DNA from 3 places in the Pseudarthrobacter sp. NPDC080039 genome. Region 2 is predicted to be linked to each of the others. Evidence: riboswitches for the same ligand, from Rfam matches in the RefSeq annotation. Region 2 holds a riboswitch; each other region holds the start of a gene.
What was found. Region 2 has a riboswitch for thiamine pyrophosphate ahead of thiO (glycine oxidase ThiO). Riboswitches for the same ligand answer to the same signal wherever they lie in the genome.
Positions count from the first base shown of each region.

Region 1: another riboswitch for thiamine pyrophosphate. It lies ahead of AB0313_RS15050 (ECF transporter S component); the one in region 2 lies ahead of thiO (glycine oxidase ThiO).
Region 3: another riboswitch for thiamine pyrophosphate. It lies ahead of thiD (bifunctional hydroxymethylpyrimidine kinase/phosphomethylpyrimidine kinase); the one in region 2 lies ahead of thiO (glycine oxidase ThiO).

Region 1 is NZ_JBFBKY010000014.1:71,519-77,311, forward strand. It holds gene AB0313_RS15020 (Na+/H+ antiporter subunit D) at 1-314, shown strand, start outside; gene AB0313_RS15025 (Na+/H+ antiporter subunit E) at 311-856, shown strand; gene AB0313_RS15030 (monovalent cation/H+ antiporter complex subunit F) at 856-1,131, shown strand; gene mnhG (monovalent cation/H(+) antiporter subunit G) at 1,121-1,525, shown strand; gene AB0313_RS15040 (DUF4235 domain-containing protein) at 1,534-1,797, opposite strand; gene AB0313_RS15045 (heme-degrading domain-containing protein) at 1,927-2,469, opposite strand; TPP riboswitch at 2,557-2,697, shown strand; gene AB0313_RS15050 (ECF transporter S component) at 2,764-3,387, shown strand; gene AB0313_RS15055 (ABC transporter ATP-binding protein) at 3,387-4,934, shown strand; gene AB0313_RS15060 (energy-coupling factor transporter transmembrane component T) at 4,931-5,731, shown strand.
Region 2 is NZ_JBFBKY010000004.1:337,287-343,079, reverse strand. It holds gene AB0313_RS07395 (DEAD/DEAH box helicase) at 1-550, opposite strand, end outside; gene AB0313_RS07390 (RNB domain-containing ribonuclease) at 841-2,328, opposite strand; gene thiE (thiamine phosphate synthase) at 2,365-3,114, opposite strand; TPP riboswitch at 3,142-3,261, shown strand; gene thiO (glycine oxidase ThiO) at 3,254-4,555, shown strand; gene thiS (sulfur carrier protein ThiS) at 4,552-4,788, shown strand; gene AB0313_RS07370 (thiazole synthase) at 4,793-5,608, shown strand; gene AB0313_RS07365 (hypothetical protein) at 5,698-5,793, opposite strand, start outside.
Region 3 is NZ_JBFBKY010000012.1:60,862-66,654, forward strand. It holds gene AB0313_RS13965 (Rne/Rng family ribonuclease) at 1-1,546, shown strand, start outside; TPP riboswitch at 1,713-1,810, shown strand; gene thiD (bifunctional hydroxymethylpyrimidine kinase/phosphomethylpyrimidine kinase) at 1,818-3,338, shown strand; gene rplU (50S ribosomal protein L21) at 3,604-3,912, shown strand; gene rpmA (50S ribosomal protein L27) at 3,974-4,237, shown strand; gene obgE (GTPase ObgE) at 4,356-5,793, shown strand, end outside.

The DNA of each region.
Region 1 (5,793 bases), on a different contig from region 2:
GGAACCGCGCATTCTGGCGCCGGCCCACGGACGCGGAGCATCCCGACCCGGTGCTGCTTGCCCCGCAGCCGGTGCGGGTCGCCGGGCCGGGGGCCAAGCTCAACAGCACCGTGACGCTGCTGCCGCACACCATGGTGGGCTCCACGGCGGCCCTGGTGATGGTTGGGGTTGCGCTGACCGTCTTCGCCGGGCCGCTGTTCGGCCTGTCGGACCGGGCCGCCCGCGACATGCTGGACCGCGGCCCTTACATCCACGCGGTGCTGGGTGATGCCGCCGCCGTTCCGGGGGCCACTGCCGCGGGAGGAACGCGATGAGCCGCAAGCGCATATCCCTGCGTCAGGAGCTGCCGCTTCTGGTCTGGCTGGTGATCGTCTGGGGCGCGCTGTGGCAGGACTTCAGCCCCGGCAACCTCCTGTTCGGTGCGCTGCTGGCAGTCGGCGTCGCCCGGCTCTTCTACCTTCCGCCCGTCGAGCTCAGCGGGCGCTTCAACATCCTCTGCGCCGTCCCGTTCGCCATGGCGTTCCTGTGGAAAGTGGTGGTGGCCAGCGCCCAGGTCCTGTACCTGGCCGCCGTCCGCGGACCCAAGGTGACCAACGCCGTCGTCGCCGTGCGGCTGCGCAGCCACCAGGACCTGATTGTCACCGCCACCGGGCACGTCATTTCCCTGATCCCGGGGTCATTGGTGGTGGAGGTGGACCGCTCCACCTCCACCCTCTACCTGCACGCGCTCAACATCACGTCCAAGCGGGACGTGGAGGGCCTGCGGAACGAGGTGAGGTCCATCGAGGCTGGCCTGATCCGCATCATGGGCACCGCGGAAGAACTTGAAGCCGTCCGATTGGAGGCCGCCACGTGATGCACGTTGTCCTGGCTGTTACAGCCGTCATTTTCTCGCTGGCCGCGGCCGGAGCCATCATCAGGATTGCCCGCGGCCCTTCGCTGCTGGACCGGGTGCTCGCGGCCGACGTGCTGCTGGCAATCCTGGGCGGCGCGCTCTGCGTCGACATGGCCGTGAACCGGCACCTGAACAACCTGATGCTGGTGGTGTCCATCTCCATCATCGGGTTCATCGGCTCCGTGACGGTGGCCCGGTTCGTGGCGGACCGGAGGGTGAAGCCCAATGAATCCTGACTTCTCCGGCCCGGACGCCTGGATCGACACCCTCTCGGCAGTGTTCATGGTGGTGGGGGCGATCATGTCCCTGGGCGCTGCGATCGGCCTGCTCCGCTTTCCGGACCTGCTGAGCCGCATGCACGCCGCCACCAAGCCGCAGGTCCTGGGCCTGTTCCTGCTGCTGGCCGCCATTGGGCTCCAGCTGCGGACGTGGTGGGTGTGGCCGGTCCTGGCGGTGGCGTGGATCTTCCAGCTGCTCACGGTGCCCGTGTCCGCACATATGGTGGGCCGTGCCGGTTACCGCACCAAGCATCTGCACCGGGAAGTGCTCACTGCGGATGAGCTGGAGGCCGTAGTGCAAAAAGCCGCCGCCGAGGCTGCCCTGAAGGACGACCCCGGCGGCGGCCGGTAGCGCTGCGCTCAGACGATGTCCTGCGTCTTGGCGAACCGGGCAATGGCGCGCTGCGTGCCCCGGTTGGCCAGAACCTGGATGATGGCACTGACGGACGCCGAGATCAGCGCGAAGGTCAGCGCCGAACGCAGGCTGGTGGGGACGTCCTCATGTTTGCCCGTGGGCGCTTTCTGCCCGGTGGTCTTTTCCCAGATGGTGTTGACCAGTTTGGTGCCGGCCAGGCCTGCACCCAGGCTCACCCCGGTCCCGAGCAGCTTGATGAGAAGGTTCATTCCTATTACTCCTTGCGGGCGGAAAACGGACTGCCTCCAGCCTAGCCGCACGCGTGTCCCGGTCAGGGCAAGGGCGTGGCAAGCCGGGGCGGGTTGATGGACCGGGACACGGCCCAGGCATGCGGGTTCCTAGTCCCGCAGGGCCGACCCCAGGATGTCCCGCAGCGCCTCCACCACCAGGTCATGGTCCTGCAGTTGCGGCAGCCCGGAGACCGCGACCGTAGCCACTGCGCCCACTCCGGTGACATAGATTGGAAATGCACCTCCGTGTGCCGCATACCGGGATTGGTCAAACCAGGCGTTGTCCTCGATCCGGCCGCCGCCAAGCCGGCCCCGCAGGCCCACCAATAGGGACGGCACCTCGTACCGGGCGGCAGTGCGTTGCTTGGCGCGGATCCAGTATTCGTTGTCCGGAGTGGCACCCGGCAGCGCAACGTGGAACAGGACCTGCTCGCCCTTGGTGATGTCGATGGCAACGGGCAGGGCCCGCTCCTTGCCAAGCTCCACCAGCAGCAGGCCCAGATTCAAGGAGTCATCCGGCGAGAAACCGGGGAATTGGAGTTCCCGGACTTCAGCCTCGACCCGGAGGATCAATGCTTCCAGGGAGCCTTCGGGCTGCGCGTCGCCGGAATCGGGATCGAACCCGGTCACAACCGGTGTATTGGCGGTCATGGCCCTCAATCTACCCCTGTCCGGTGTAAACTTGACCACGCCCAGCTGGGCGGATATTGAAGCCTTACCCAACCCAAAAAGCATCACTAAAAACGACAGGGGAGCGCCGCCGTCGGGCATCCTGGCAGAAGCCGGGCACCGCAGGTGGGCGCTGAGAGTGCGGACAGCCGCAGACCCTCGAACCTGATCCGGTTAGTACCGGCGCAAGGGAGTCGAGTTCTCGGGGTGTCGCGGCCCTACGGCAACGGCCGTGGGCCGGGTCCACTTTCCCCTCCTGTTTCCCAGGAGGATTACATGAGCACTGCAGCAATCAAGAAAAGCGCCGGCAAGTCCTGGCGCGTCGTGGACATCGTCGTGGCGGCCCTGGTGGCCATCGCGGGTGGCGTCATCTTCTGGGCATGGGACCAGGGTGCCGCCGCGCTGTCCGCCCCCATGAACGCCGCCTACCCACCCCTCACCGGGCTGCTGGCCGGCGGCTGGATGGTTCCCGGCGTGCTGGGCATGCTCATCATCCGAAAGCCCGGCGCCGCTATCTTCTGCGAAACGGTTGCCGCTACCGGGGAACTCCTCATGGGCTCGCAGTACGGCGCGTCCGTCCTCTTCTCCGGCTTGATCCAGGGCTTGGGCGCGGAAATCATCTTCGCCATCTTCGTCTACCGCAAGTTCAACCTGCCCGTCTCCCTGCTGGCAGGCGCGGCGGCCGGGTTCTTCTGCGGCCTGAATGACTCCTTCGCCCCTTGGGGCTGGAACATCGCCTACTCGGGCGCGGACAAGCTCGCCTACATCGTCCTCACCACGGTCTCCGGGGCCATCCTGGCCGGTGCCCTGTGCTGGCTTGCCACCCGCGGCCTGGCCCGCACCGGGGTGCTGAGCTCCTTCGCGTCCCGCAAGGCCGCCACGGAGCCAGTCTTCTCCTGATGGTCCCCTCCCAGGACGCCGGCGGCGCGGTCCGCCCCGCCGCCGTCAGCGCCCGCGGATGGGGGTGGCGGCATGCCGGCCGATCCAGGCCCGCCGTCCATGCCCTCGACCTGGACATCGCTCCCGGTGAGCGCGTGCTCCTCCTCGGACCTTCCGGCGCCGGGAAGTCCACGCTGCTGCATGCGCTCGCCGGCGTGCTGGGGGACATCAACGACGACGGCGAGTCCGGGGACGCCGACGAGTCCGGTTCGCTGCTGGTTGACGGCGCCGTGCCCCGCGCCCAGCGCGGGCGGGCCGGGCTCATGCAGCAGGACCCGGAAACGCAGGTGGTGCTGTCGCGCGTTGGGGACGACGTCGCCTTTGGTGCCGAAAACCTCGCCGTACCCCGCGACGCCATCTGGGCGCGCGTGCACGAGGCGCTTGCCGACGTCGGGCTCGCCCACCTCCCGCTGGACCACCCGACCTCGGCCCTGTCCGGTGGCCAGAAGCAGCGCCTCGCGCTGGCCGGCATCCTTGCCATGCGTCCCGGCCTGATCCTGCTGGACGAACCCACCGCCAACCTGGACCCGGACGGCGTGCTGGAAGTCCGGGACGCCGTTGCCCGCTGCCTGGACAAGACCGGGGCCACGCTGGTGGTGGTGGAACACCGGGTGTCTGTCTGGAAGGACCTGGTGGACCGGATCGTCGTCCTGCAGCCGGGCAGCAGCAGCGAATCTGCCGTGCTCCTGGACGGCCCGCCGGACCGGGTGCTCCGCGAGGCGCGGACCATGCTCGCCGCCGCGGGGGTGTGGGTCCCCGGCTATGTGCCGGCCACCCGGACCAGGGATTTGGTACCGGCACCCGGAACGGGAAACCTCCTGCTGGCCGCCGAACAATTGGCAGTTTCCCGCGAACGTCCCCGCCGCAAGGGTTTCCGCAGGATACCGCCGGTCCCCGTCCAGGACGGGGTGGCCGCCCAGGTCCGCGCCGGGCAGGCCCTGGCTGTTACCGGTCCCAATGGAGCAGGAAAATCCACCTTCGCGCTGACCCTCGCCGGGCTGCTGGAGCCCGTATCCGGAAAGGTTTCCGCGAGCCTGGACCTCAGCCAGGGCGCGGGTATCGACCCGTACAAGTGGAAGGCCGAGCAGTTGATTTCCCGCGTGGGGACAGTGTTCCAGGAGCCGGAGCACCAGTTCGTGACCGGCAAGGTGCTTGATGAGCTGCTGTTCGGCCCGCGGCACCTGGGCCACGGCGAGGAACGGGTTGACGAACTGCTGGAGCGCCTGCGCCTCACGCACGTGGTGGACGCCAACCCCTACACGCTCTCCGGGGGTGAAAAGAGGCGGTTGTCCGTAGCCACCGTCCTTGCCGCCAGCCCGCAGGTCCTGGTCCTCGATGAGCCCACGTTCGGGCAGGACGCCAACACCTGGGCTGAGCTGGCCTCGTTCCTGTCCGAGCTCCTGGACGCAGGCACAGCGGTGGTGTCCGTCACCCACGATGCCGAGTTCACGGCCGCCCTGGGCGGGGTGGAGCTGCGGATGGCTGCGGCGGAAGTGGTGGCCCCATGAGGCAGGAACTGACGCTGCACGGCAACCATGCGCTCCTGGCCCGCGCCAACCCGCTGAGCAAATTCGTGGCAGTGCTGCTGATCACGGCGGTCCTGGCGCTGTCCATCGACTGGGTGTCTGCATCAGTGGCCCTGGTCTTTGAACTTTTCCTGTTTCCCCTGGCTGGACTCACCCTGTCACTGCTGTGGCAGCGCGGCTGGCCGCTGATTGTTGCGGCCGCCATCGGAGGCTGGAGCACGTCCATCCTGGCGCCGGACAGTGGAAGGATCCTGCTCGACGCCGGCATTTGGACCATGAGCCAAGGCTCCCTCCAGTTGGGCATCGGCTTCCTCCTGCGCGGCTTTGCCATCGCCCTGCCGGCAGTGCTCCTGATGAGCTGCACCGACCCGACGGACCTGGCAGACGCGCTGGCGCAGAAAGCACGCCTGCCGCACCGGTTCGTCCTGGGGACCCTGGCCGCGATGCGCCTGGTGGGCCTGATGGCCGAGGAGTGGCAGACCATCGGCATGGCGCGCCGGGCGCGGGGCGTGGGTTCGCGCGGCAACCTGGCACAGCGGGTAAAGGCGACACTGGGACAGAGCTTCGGGCTCCTGGTGCAGGCAATCCGGCGCGCGTCACGGCTGGCCGTGACCATGGAAGCGCGGGGCTTTGGCGGCGGCAAGCGGACCTGGGCACGCACATCCACGTTCAGCGTGCTGGACCTCTGGGTGGTGGCCGGCGGTGTCCTCGTGGCCGCGCTCGCCCTGATTGCGGCGGTCACCGCGGGGACCTGGAACATGGTGTGGCTGGGCAGCTGACTTGTGCTGTGCGAGCCCCTATCGCATCTGCTGGGTAGGAGTGGAGGGCCGGCCCCCATATG
Region 2 (5,793 bases):
GCTTCTGCTTGTAGAGGTCGATGAGCCGGCCGGGGGTGCCGACAACCACCTCGACGCCCTGCTGCAGCGCCTCCACCTGAGGCTCGTAGGCGCGGCCGCCGTAGATGGTGGCGATCCGTGCGTTGCGTTTGCGCGACGCCGTTTGCAGGTCGTTGGCCACCTGCACGGCCAGTTCGCGGGTGGGAACGATGACCAGGGCCTGCGGGGCGCCCGGGACTGCCAGCTTTGCGTAGCCGGGGTCATCCTGCCCCACGACGCGCTGGAGGGCCGGAATCCCGAAGCCGAGGGTCTTGCCGGTGCCGGTCTTGGCCTGGCCGATGATGTCGTGGCCGGCCAGGGCGACGGGCAGGGTCATGGCCTGGATGGGGAACGGGTGGGTGATCCCGGCGTCGGCCAGGGACTCGACGATGTCTTCGCGGACGTTGTAGTCGGCAAAGGACTTCTCGGCGATCTCGTGCGGCGTTTCGTCCGAGATGATGGTTTCTTCCGGCTCAATGGTTTCCGTGCCGGACGCATCGCTCAGGAGCTGGTGGGTATGCAATTCACTCACAGGGGAGTTTCCTTATTCATTTAGGCAATGGCGCTGCCTGCTCAACGGTCCGGCCAAGGCTGGCCGCTCCGGAGCACGCTCAGGCGCGCAAGCGATTCCAGTGGAAGCCGATCGCGGGCTATCTAATGCTGGCACTGGGGACCAGCGGGCAAATCTCAAGATCGCGTAGGGGCGGGCTTGTTGGTTTCAATGGGAGGAAATCAACGACCGGGCATCCAGTTCTACCCCTCCAGTCTAGCGGCAAGGGTCAGGAAACACGGTTTTAGGCCCTCAAGGGCGCGCGACGGGATTCAGGAGATGAGCTCGAAGTGGATCTGGCGGGTGGTGATGTCCGATGAAACCAGACGTACCCGGACCTTGGTTCCGGATTCCAGCTCCCCGGCGCAGCGGGCCGTCACCGCCGGTTCGGCGATCTGGATGATGCCGAAACTTCCGTTGCCGTTCTTTCCGTTCCCGTTCTTGCCGTTGCCATTGCCGTTGCCGTTCTGCGGCCTGGACCCGGAAATGACAATCGCGTCGAACTCCTGCCCGATGTGGTTTAGGAGCAGGGCCGCCTGAACTGTGTCCAGGGCCAGGCGCTCCATCCGTGACGCCAACTGGTCCGAGCCGGCCATGATGCCGGGCAGCAGCGGAAGGGCCTCCCGTGCCCAGCCTGGAACATCGCCGCCGTTGCACAGGGCCTCGCAGATGACGAGGACGAACCGGTCCACCAGGCGGCGCAGCGGTGCAGTGGTGTGGGCGTAGGCGGCACCGATGGCGGACTGGATGCCGTCTTCGGGCACAGTCCCGTCGAAGGCTGTATAAGAGGCGCCGCGGAAGAGCATGCCGGCAGAGTGCATGATGGCCAGCTGGCGCGGGTCGGTGGGGTCGAGGGACCGCAGGTACTCGCCGTAGCTGACTTCCCCGTCCCACGGCCTGCCCAGGACCTCGGTCTGCAGGCGGAAATGCTTTAACGACCGTTCGTCCGGAGCGGGCATGGTGCGCAGGATGCCTACCTTGCCTTCGAGCATGAGCTGCGCGGCCGCCATTCCCGTCATCAGGGAAATCTGCGCGTTCCAGTCTTCGACCGGAAGCTGCGGAACCGCGTCGATGCGATAACCGCCGTCGGGCATTTGGACGATTTCCTGCTCCGGCATGTTCAGGCTGGCGCCTTCACGGGCCCGCTCCAGTGCCACCCGCTTCAGGCCCACCTCACGGAGCAAATGCAGCACAGGGGAGGCTGTCCCGGCGTCGAGGTCTGCCTGGGCACCCTTGTAGCTCAGCTTGTCGCGGCTGCGGACCCGCGCCCGCCGGACGCCCACCGTCAGCACCGACGCGTCGCCGTCGAGCGTGAAGTCCCAGACGAACGCCGAACATTCCTGGCCGGGCAGCAGGCTGCCTGCCCCTTCGCTGATGACCTCCGGATGCAGCGGGATCCGGCCGTCCGGAGCGTAGAAGGTCTGCCCGCGGCGCCGCGTCTCCGCGTCCAACGGACCTCCCGGAGCCACAAACGCCGGTACGTCCGCGATCGCGTACATCACGCGGTAGCCGTCCCCGTCCACTTCGATAAACACGGCCTGGTCCAGGTCGGTGGAGGACGCCGGATCGATGGTCACGAACTCGACGGCGGTCAGGTCGTAGGAGGGCAGCTTCAGCGCGGCCACGGCAGCCCGGGCGTCCTCCACGGCGTCGGCAGGGTAAGTGCCCGGAAGTTCGAGTTCGGTCCGCAGCAGGCCCAACGCCTCTTCCAGGGCGTTCTTGTGGTCGTGGACGTTGGGGGCCAACCGATGATGTGACACAAAAATCAGCGTAGCTCCAAGTCCACGGATATGGCATCAGGATCCGGCGGCGTCCAACGCGTCGAGGAGGGAAGCAGCAGCAGCGGCAGGATCCGGTGCGTCGGTGATTGCGCGGACCACCACGATCCTGCGAGCGCCGGCTTCCGCCACCTGGTGGACGTTGCCGTGGTCGATGCCGCCGATGGCAAACCAGGGCACCGGATCTGCCGCCTCCCGGGAAGCCTTCGCGGCGTACTTCACCAGCTCGGGGCCCACGGCCGCCCTGCCGGGCTTCGTGGGCGTGGCCCACACCGGACCCACGCAGAAGTAGTCCAGGCCCGAGGGGCCTGCGGTTGCCGCCAGTGCGGCGTCCACCTGTTCGCGCGTGTGGCTGGAGAGCCCGATGGCGGCGTTGCCGTTGACCAACGTGCGCGCAGCGGCCAGCGGAAGGTCCTTCTGGCCGATGTGGAACACCGGTGCGCCGGACAGTACGGCGACGTCGGCGCGGTCATTCACGGCCCACAACCTGCCGTGCCGGACCGCCGTTTCCTTCAGTACGGCCAGGAGATCAAGTTCCTCCGCCGCCTCGATTCCCTTGTCGCGCAGCTGGATGATGTCCACGCCACCGGTGAACGCTGCATCCACGAATTCGGCAAAGTCGCCCCGCTCCCTCCGCGCATCGGTGCAGAGGTACAGGCGCGCTGCCTTCAGGGCATCGTTGTTCCGCACATTGACGACTTCAGCATTGACGGCGCCGGCAGCCGGTGCGTGGGTACCTGCGGGGAAGGATGGGGTGGTCGCATTCATGCCTGCAAGCCTAGTTCCTCTAAACTGGGCAGGTACTGCGGGAGCCCGCGGCAGCTGTCACAAAGCGCCGGGCTGAGAGGGCGTCAGAGCCGACCGCTTGACCTGATCCGGTTAATGCCGGCGTAGGGAAGGAACCCATATGCGTACCGCCATCAAAGACCACACTGCGTCCGGTGCTCCCACCCCTTCCGGTATCCGCGCCGACGTGGCAGTCATCGGCGGGGGAGTGGTGGGGCACGGCATCGCCTGGGAGGTGCAGCGGTCCGGACGCTCCGTGGTCCTCATCGACGATGCGCCCGGTGCCGGTGCCAGCTGGGCCGCCGCAGGCATGCTGGCCCCGGTCAGCGAACTGCACTACCAGGAGGAACAGCTCCTGGAACTCATGCTCGAATCATCATCACGCTGGCCGGCCTTTGCCGCCGGGGTCGCCGCTGCAACGGGCGCGGATTGCGGATATCTGACGACGCCGACGCTCGCCGTAGGTGCCGACGCCGCCGACCGGCGGGCGCTCATGGACCTGCGCGCCGTGCAGCAGGCCAACGGCCTGGACGTAGAGCCCTTGACCGTGCGGGAGGCCCGCCGCCGCGAACCCCTCCTCAGCCCGGCCATCGCCTGCGCCCTTGACACTCCCGCCGACCATCAGGTGGATCCACGGCGCCTGGTGGCAGCCCTGCGGCTGGCCCTCGCGGCAGGCGCGTCCGCGTCACCCGGGCTGGCCGCAGACGGGGCGGTGGACGGGTTTGCCGTGCCGGAGCGCGCCACCGGACTGCTGTGGGAAGGCGGAAACGTGGTTGGCGCGCGCCTTGCCGGCGGAGGCGCGGTCTTCGCCGCGGAAACAGTGGTAGCCAATGGCCTGCAGGCGGGGGCACTGGAGGACCTGCCCGGAGGGCTGCACCTTCCCCTGAGGCCCGTGCACGGGGACATTCTCCGCCTTGCCGTTCCCCGGCACCTCCAGCCACTGGTGACCTCGACCGTACGTGGCATGGTCCACGGCATCGCCGTGTACATCGTTCCGCGGCAGGACGGCACCGTGGTCATCGGCGCAACGCAGCGGGAGGACGCCCTGTCCGACGCCGTCAGCGCCGGCGGCGTCTACCAGCTGCTCCGGGACGCGCAGGCGCTGGTGCCCGCCGTCGCCGAACTCGAACTCCTGGAATGCACTGCCCGCGCCCGGCCGGGAACGCCGGACAACGCACCGCTGCTGGGCAGGGTTCCAGTGAACCCGGGTTCACTGGACGAAGGATCCTGTGCAACAGTGCACGGTCTGATTATCGCCACGGGGTTCTTCCGGCATGGCGTCCTGCTCACCCCCGCGGCAGCGTCCATTTGCACGGAACTGCTGGATGGAAAAGCCGACCCCCGTTGGTCGCCCTTCAGCCCTGACCGGTTCTCCAGTCCACCAATTGCCGATCACAGCACCCACATCAAGGAGACAGCGTGAACATCACCCTCAACGGAAACCCGCACACGGTGGCTGACGGCGCCTCCATCACCACCCTCGTCACCCAGGTCACCGGCCGCCCACTGGCCAGCGACGGCCAGGCGACGGACGGCCGGAAACTGGGCGTCGCCGTCGCGCACAACGCCCAGGTGGTGCCGCGCAGCCAATGGTTCGCCACGGCGCTCGCCGACGGCGACGACATCGAACTCGTCACTGCAGTACAGGGAGGCTGACACCATGACCGAAACCAGCACCATCAACCCTGCCGGAAACGCAGGCCCCGGCGACGCACTGGTGATCGACGGCGTCGCCCTGGGTTCCCGGCTCATCATGGGCACCGGCGGGGCGCCGAGCCTGGACGGCCTGGGCGCTGCGCTTTTGGCCTCCGGTACCGCCCTGACCACCGTGGCCATGCGCCGCTACTCTACGGCTGAGACCGGCTCGCTGTTCCAGCTGCTGGTGGACCACGGCATCCGCGTCCTGCCCAACACCGCCGGCTGCTTCACCGCACGGGACGCCGTACTCACCGCGGAGCTGGCCCGGGAGGCCCTGGAGACCGACTGGGTGAAGCTGGAAGTCATCGCCGACGAGCAGACCCTCCTGCCGGACGCCGTGGAACTCGTGGAGGCCACGGAGCAGTTGGTGAACCGTGGCTTCAAAGTCTTCGCCTATACCAATGACGATCCCGTGCTGGCACTGCGGCTCGAGAATTTGGGTGCCACCGCGGTCATGCCACTGGGCGCGCCCATTGGAACCGGGCTGGGTATCCTGAACCCCCACAACATTGAGCTGATCGTGTCCCGGGCCTCGGTTCCCGTGGTCCTTGACGCAGGCATCGGCACGGCGTCGGATGCCGCGCTGGCCATGGAGCTTGGCTGTGACGCCGTGCTGCTGGCTACGGCCGTGACCCGCGCACAGAACCCGGCGCTCATGGGCGAGGCGTTCAAGCATGCAGTGATCGCCGGCAGGATGGCACGCGCGGCCGGCCGCATCCCGCGACGGGAGCACGCCCTGGCGTCATCGGCAATGGAGGGCCGGGCGGAGTTCCTCTGATCCGATGAACAGACAGCTGTGGCCACCACCCGGAATGGGTGGTGGCCACAGCTGTCTGTGCCGTCGGCAGCCGCTCAGCCGGGGCGGCGTCAGCGCCGCAGGATGGCCGTCAGCCGCTCCGTGTCGTGGCGGGCACGGGTCCGTCCCACGTAAACGACGACGGCAATCGCAGCAGCTGTGCCCAG
Region 3 (5,793 bases), on a different contig from region 2:
GGACCTGACCATCAAGGTCGTCCGAGACGTCTTCAACGAAGACTTCTCCAAGCTCATCGTTTCCGGCGAGGAAGCCTGGGACACCATCGAGGCCTACGTCACCTACGTGGCACCTGACCTGGTGGGGCGGCTCGAGAAGTGGACCAAGGACCAGGACATCTTCTCCGCCTGGCGCATCGACGAACAGATCCACAAGGCCCTTGAGCGCAAGGTCTTCCTGCCCTCCGGCGGGTCCCTGGTGATCGACCGCACCGAGGCCATGACAGTGGTGGACGTCAACACCGGCAAGTTCACCGGCAGCGGCGGCAACCTCGAGGAAACCGTCACCAAGAACAACCTCGAAGCAGCCGAAGAAGTGGTGCGCCAGCTGCGCCTGCGCGACATCGGCGGCATTATCGTCATCGACTTCATCGACATGGTCCTCGAATCCAACCGCGACCTTGTCCTGCGCCGGCTGGTGGAGTGCCTGGGCCGGGACCGGACCAAGCACCAGGTGGCCGAAGTGACGTCGCTGGGCCTTGTCCAGATGACCCGCAAGCGCATGGGCACCGGGTTGCTGGAAGTCTTTGGCGAGCAGTGTGAGGCCTGCGCCGGCCGCGGCGTGGTCACCCACGACGATCCGGTGGAACACCGCCGCGCAAACATCGTGGCCGCCGAGCACCACGTCCAGCGCACCGACAGCCGCCCCGAACCGCGGGCCGAGGTGCACCGTCCCGAGGCGCAGCGGACCGACAACGCCCAGCAGGGACCCCGTTCCGAGCGCAAGCGCCGGCGCGGACGCGGCGGCCAGCAACCCGAGGCTGCGCCGGTGCCCGCGGTGCAGGTCCACACGGTCCTGCCGGAGGCGGCAGACGCGGAGCGGCACGCCAAAGCAGAAGCCACCCGGCTTGCCCTGGCAAACATCGCGGCTGCTGCCCATGCCGCCCATCTGCACGACGATGAGGTGGCGGCTGCCCGGCAGGTGCCACCGGCTCCGCCTGCGCCTGCACCCATGGAGGAGAAGCACGACGCCGACGCCCCGGCCCGACCGGCGGCTGTCCTGACCTTCGGGGGAGAGGAAGTCCCGCTTCCCTTCGTGGAGCACGCGGAGGAGCACCACCCCAAGCCGGCCCTGACCCTGGACCGGCTCGCAGAAGCGTTCGCCCACCTGGGCCAGCCCGCATCCTCTGTCGAGGATGCACCCGGCAAGGCCGCCGCTGCCCCGACGGGCGCCGAACCTGCAGCTGACCAGCCGGCACCGGAAGGGCGGACTGCCGGGGGAGGGGAAGCGCGCGCCACCGTTGATGCTCCGGCTGAAAAGGACTATTCGGACCACACTCTGGAGCAGTCCCGGCAGCGGCGGCCGCGCCGCCACCGCGCTGCCAGCCGTGCCCAGGGCGCCGCCAACGAGACCGCGGTGCAGCACCACGAGAGTGTCCAGGCGACCGCGTCGGGCCACTCCCACGAGGCCAAGGCCCCGGAGACCGCTGTTCCGTCGGCTGAGGTGGGCAAGGCCGCCGAGGAACCGATCATCCTCGGTGTCGGTGTGCCCGCTTCGGAGCTGTAAGCCACACGTCCGGAACGGACAGCAGCACAGAAACAGCCAGGAGTCCCCGTTTTGTGGACAGTTCCCCCTGTAAGTACAGGGGGAATTCTCCGCACGGCGGGGATTTCTGCTGGGTGCAGGGAAGGGGCTGTCACCTTTTTCCGGATGCGCGCCAGCGGCTAGGCTGGACCTCGACACGGGGTGCCGAGCAGAAGGCCGGCTGAGATCCAGACCCGTTGAACCTGTCCGGCTAGCACCGGCGAAGGGATGTCTCTTGTCTACGACCCTTTCCATGACCCTTCCGGCCGTACCGGGTGCTCCTGCGGGGGCGCCCGTGGGCCGCGACGTTCCACGGGTACTTTCCATCGCGGGCTCCGATCCCTCGGGTGGAGCAGGGATCCAGGCAGACCTGAAAAGCATCGCCGCCCACGGTGGATACGGCATGGCCGTGATTACGGCCCTCACCGCACAGAACACACGGGGGGTGCAGGCCGTGCACGTTCCCCCGGTTGCGTTCCTGGCGCAGCAGCTGGACGCCGTCAGCGACGACATCAGCATCGACGCCGTCAAGATCGGCATGCTGGGAGATGAAGCGGTAATCCGCACTGTCCGCGGCTGGCTGGAGAAAGTACGTCCCGCCGTCGTGGTCCTGGACCCGGTGATGGTGGCAACCAGCGGTGACCGGCTGCTCAAGGAATCCGCCGAAGCTGCCCTCCGGGAACTGCTGCCTCTTGCCCATCTCATTACCCCCAACCTGCCCGAGCTTGCCATGCTGGTGGGGGCGGAGCCGGCGGAGAGCTGGGACGCGGCCCTGGACCAGGGGAAGCAGTTGGCGAAGACCACCGGAGCCACGGTACTGGTGAAGGGCGGCCACTTGGCGGGGACGGACTGCCCTGACGCGCTGGTCAACGCCTCAGGCCTGCTGGCACAGGACGTGGTGGAAGTCCGGGGCAACCGGATTGCCACCCGCAACAGCCACGGCACCGGCTGCTCCCTGTCTTCTGCGATGGCCACCGTGCAGGCCCGGGTGGGCGACTGGGAAGCGTCGCTGCGGACCGTGAAGCCCTGGCTCGCCGGTGCGCTTGAGAACTCCGGAGAGCTGGAGGTGGGCCACGGGAACGGGCCCGTGCACCACTTCCACCACCTGCGGCCCGCCCTTCATGAAGGGGGCTTCGCTGCCCGGCTGTGGGACGAAGCCCAACAGGACCTCGACGACATCTACGCGCTGGACTTTATCCGGAGCCTGGGCTCGGGCGAGCTTGAGGAGAAGGACTTCGCCTACTACCTGGCCCAGGATGCCCTTTACCTCAACGGCTACTCCAGGGTCCTGGCCCGGGCCAGCGCCCTCGCACCATCGGAAGCCGAGCAGCTGTTCTGGGCCGGCTCCGCACAGCAGTGCCTCGAGGTGGAATCGGAACTCCACCGCTCCTGGCTGAGTAGCCGCCCGGCGCAGAGCGGACTGGGCCCCGTCACAAAGGCATACGTGGACCACCTCACCGCGGCGTCGGCGTCGGGCAGCTATGCAGTCCTGGCTGCCGCCGTCCTGCCCTGTTTCTGGCTCTACGCCGAAGTGGGGGAGAAGCTCCACGCGCGGTTCGTTGCCGCCGGTGAGCCTGACGGGCACGCCTACGCCGCGTGGCTCCGCACCTATGCGGATGAGGCGTTTGCCGCGGCCACCCGCCGGGCCATATCGATCGTTGACGCCGCCGGACGGAACGCCTCTGCGCAGGAGAGGGCAGCGATGCTGACCGCGTTCAAACAGTCCTGCCGCCTGGAGGTGGCTTTCTTCGACGCGCCGAGGCTGCATTCCTGACGTTTGCAGGCCGGGCCGCCGCTATTATGGAGGGGCGCGGTTGCGGTGCAGTCTGCCGGCCCTGTGGTTCCTACCACAGCCGGCCCGCCGGAACCAGCCTCATTTGCGGCCGAAGACGGATTTAGCGTATTCTGGATCTTCGGTGCTTACGCCAACACTTGGGTTATGACCCCACGGCGTTGAGGCACAGCGGGAACCCAGGCTTTTAGCATGTCGGTTCCGCACGCAAATTTTGTAATAAACGTCGAGAGAAGTGAGTTCCCAAGTGGTGTACGCGATTGTCCGCGCAGGCGGCCGCCAAGAGAAGGTTTCCGTTGGAGACTTCGTTACCCTGAACCGCGTCGCCGGTGGAGCCGGCAGCACCATCGAGCTGCCCGCACTGCTCCTGGTTGATGGTGACAAGGTCACCTCCGCCGCCGCTGACCTGGCCAAGGTAACTGTTACGGCTGAAATCCTCCAGGACCTGCGTGGTCCTAAGATTGTCATCCAGAAGTACAAGAACAAGACCGGTTACAAGAAGCGCCAGGGTCACCGCCAGGAACTGACCAAGGTCAAGATCACCGGCATCAAGTAACCACCGGTTACTGTTCAGGTATTTCAACAGATTCCCCAGAATTTAAAGGCAGGCATTTCAGATGGCACATAAAAAGGGCGCGAGCTCCACTCGCAACGGCCGCGATTCCAACGCTCAGTACCTCGGCGTCAAGCGCTTCGGCGGCCAGGTAGTTTCCGCAGGCGAAATCATCGTCCGCCAGCGTGGCACCCACTTCCACCCGGGCGCCGGCGTTGGCCGTGGCGGCGACGACACCCTGTTCGCCCTGACCCCGGGCGCCGTTGAATTCGGCACCCGCCGCGGTCGTCGCGTAGTCAACATCGTTGCTGCTGCAGCTGCAGAGTAACAACCAGTTCTGAAGCGGTGGAGCGGGCCTGAGGGTCCGCTCCACTGTTCTTTTAAGCGCATTACAATCGATGTGGCGTCCGCGGACGCCCACACAGACACCACTCGAGGAGATCCACGTGGCCAGCTTTGTAGACCGGGTAGTCCTGCACGTATCCGGCGGATCCGGCGGCCACGGATGCGTCTCCGTCCACCGTGAGAAGTTCAAGCCACTGGGCGGCCCCGACGGCGGAAATGGCGGCAACGGCGGCGACGTGATCCTTCGCGTCGACCACCAGACCACCACCCTCCTGGACTACCACCACGCACCCCACCGGCACGCCAGCAACGGCGGCCCCGGCATGGGTGACTGGCGCGGCGGGAAAAACGGCGAAACCCTGGTGCTGCCCGTCCCGGACGGCACCGTGGTCAAGACCAAGGACGGTGAGGTACTGGCTGACCTCGTCGGCGAAGGTGCCGAGTTCGTGGCGGCCGCAGGCGGCCTGGGCGGCCTGGGCAACGCTGCCCTTTCCTCGCAAAAACGCCGCGCCCCCGGCTTCGCGCTGCTCGGCATCGAGGGCGACTCCCGCGACATCGTCCTGGAACTGAAGTCAATTGCGGACATCGCGCTGGTGGGCTTCCCGTCCGCCGGGAAATCCAGCCTCATCGCAGCCATGTCCGCTGCCCGCCCCAAGATCGCCGACTACCCCTTCACCACGCTGGTTCCCAACCTCGGGGTAGTCCAGGCGGGAGACGTGCGTTTTACCATCGCCGACGTTCCCGGGCTCATCGAAGGCGCCAGCGAGGGACGCGGCCTGGGCCACCACTTCCTGCGCCACGTTGAACGCTGCGCCGCCCTGGTCCACGTGCTGGACTGCGGCACCCTTGAATCGGACCGCGACCCCCTCTCGGACCTCGCCATCATCGAGGCGGAGCTGGAAAAGTACGCCGTGGACATGAGCTACGCTGGCCAGGACGGCGAAGTGGTTCCCCTGAACCACCGCCCCCGCCTGGTTGCGCTGAACAAGGTGGACCTGCCGGACGGCAAGGACATGGCGGACTTCGTGCGCCCGGAACTCGAATCGCGTGGCTACCGCGTCTTCGAGGTATCCGCCACCAGCCATGAGGGCCTGCGCCAGCTGGGCTTTGCCATGGCGGAAATCGTCAAGGCCGCCCGCGACTCCGTTGCTGCCGCGCCGCCCAAGGTCCAGCCCGTCGTACTGCGGCCGCGCGCCGTCAACGAAACCGGGTTCAAGATCCGCCGCGAGGAGAAGAACCTGGAGCCGCTGTTCCGCGTCCTCGGCGAAAAGCCGGAGCGCTGGGTCAAGCAGACCGACTTCACCAATGAGGAAGCCATTGGCTACCTCGCGGACCGCCTCGCCAAGCTGGGGGTCGAAACCGAGCTGTTCAAGCAGGGGGCAAAGCCCGGCGACACCGTGGTCATCGGCGAAGACGACGGCGTCGTCTTCGACTGGGAGCCCACCATGATGGCAGGCGCCGAACTGCTGGCTTCCCCGCGCGGTACGGATCCACGCTTCGCGGACATAGGTGACCGGCCCACCCGAAGCCAGAAGCGCG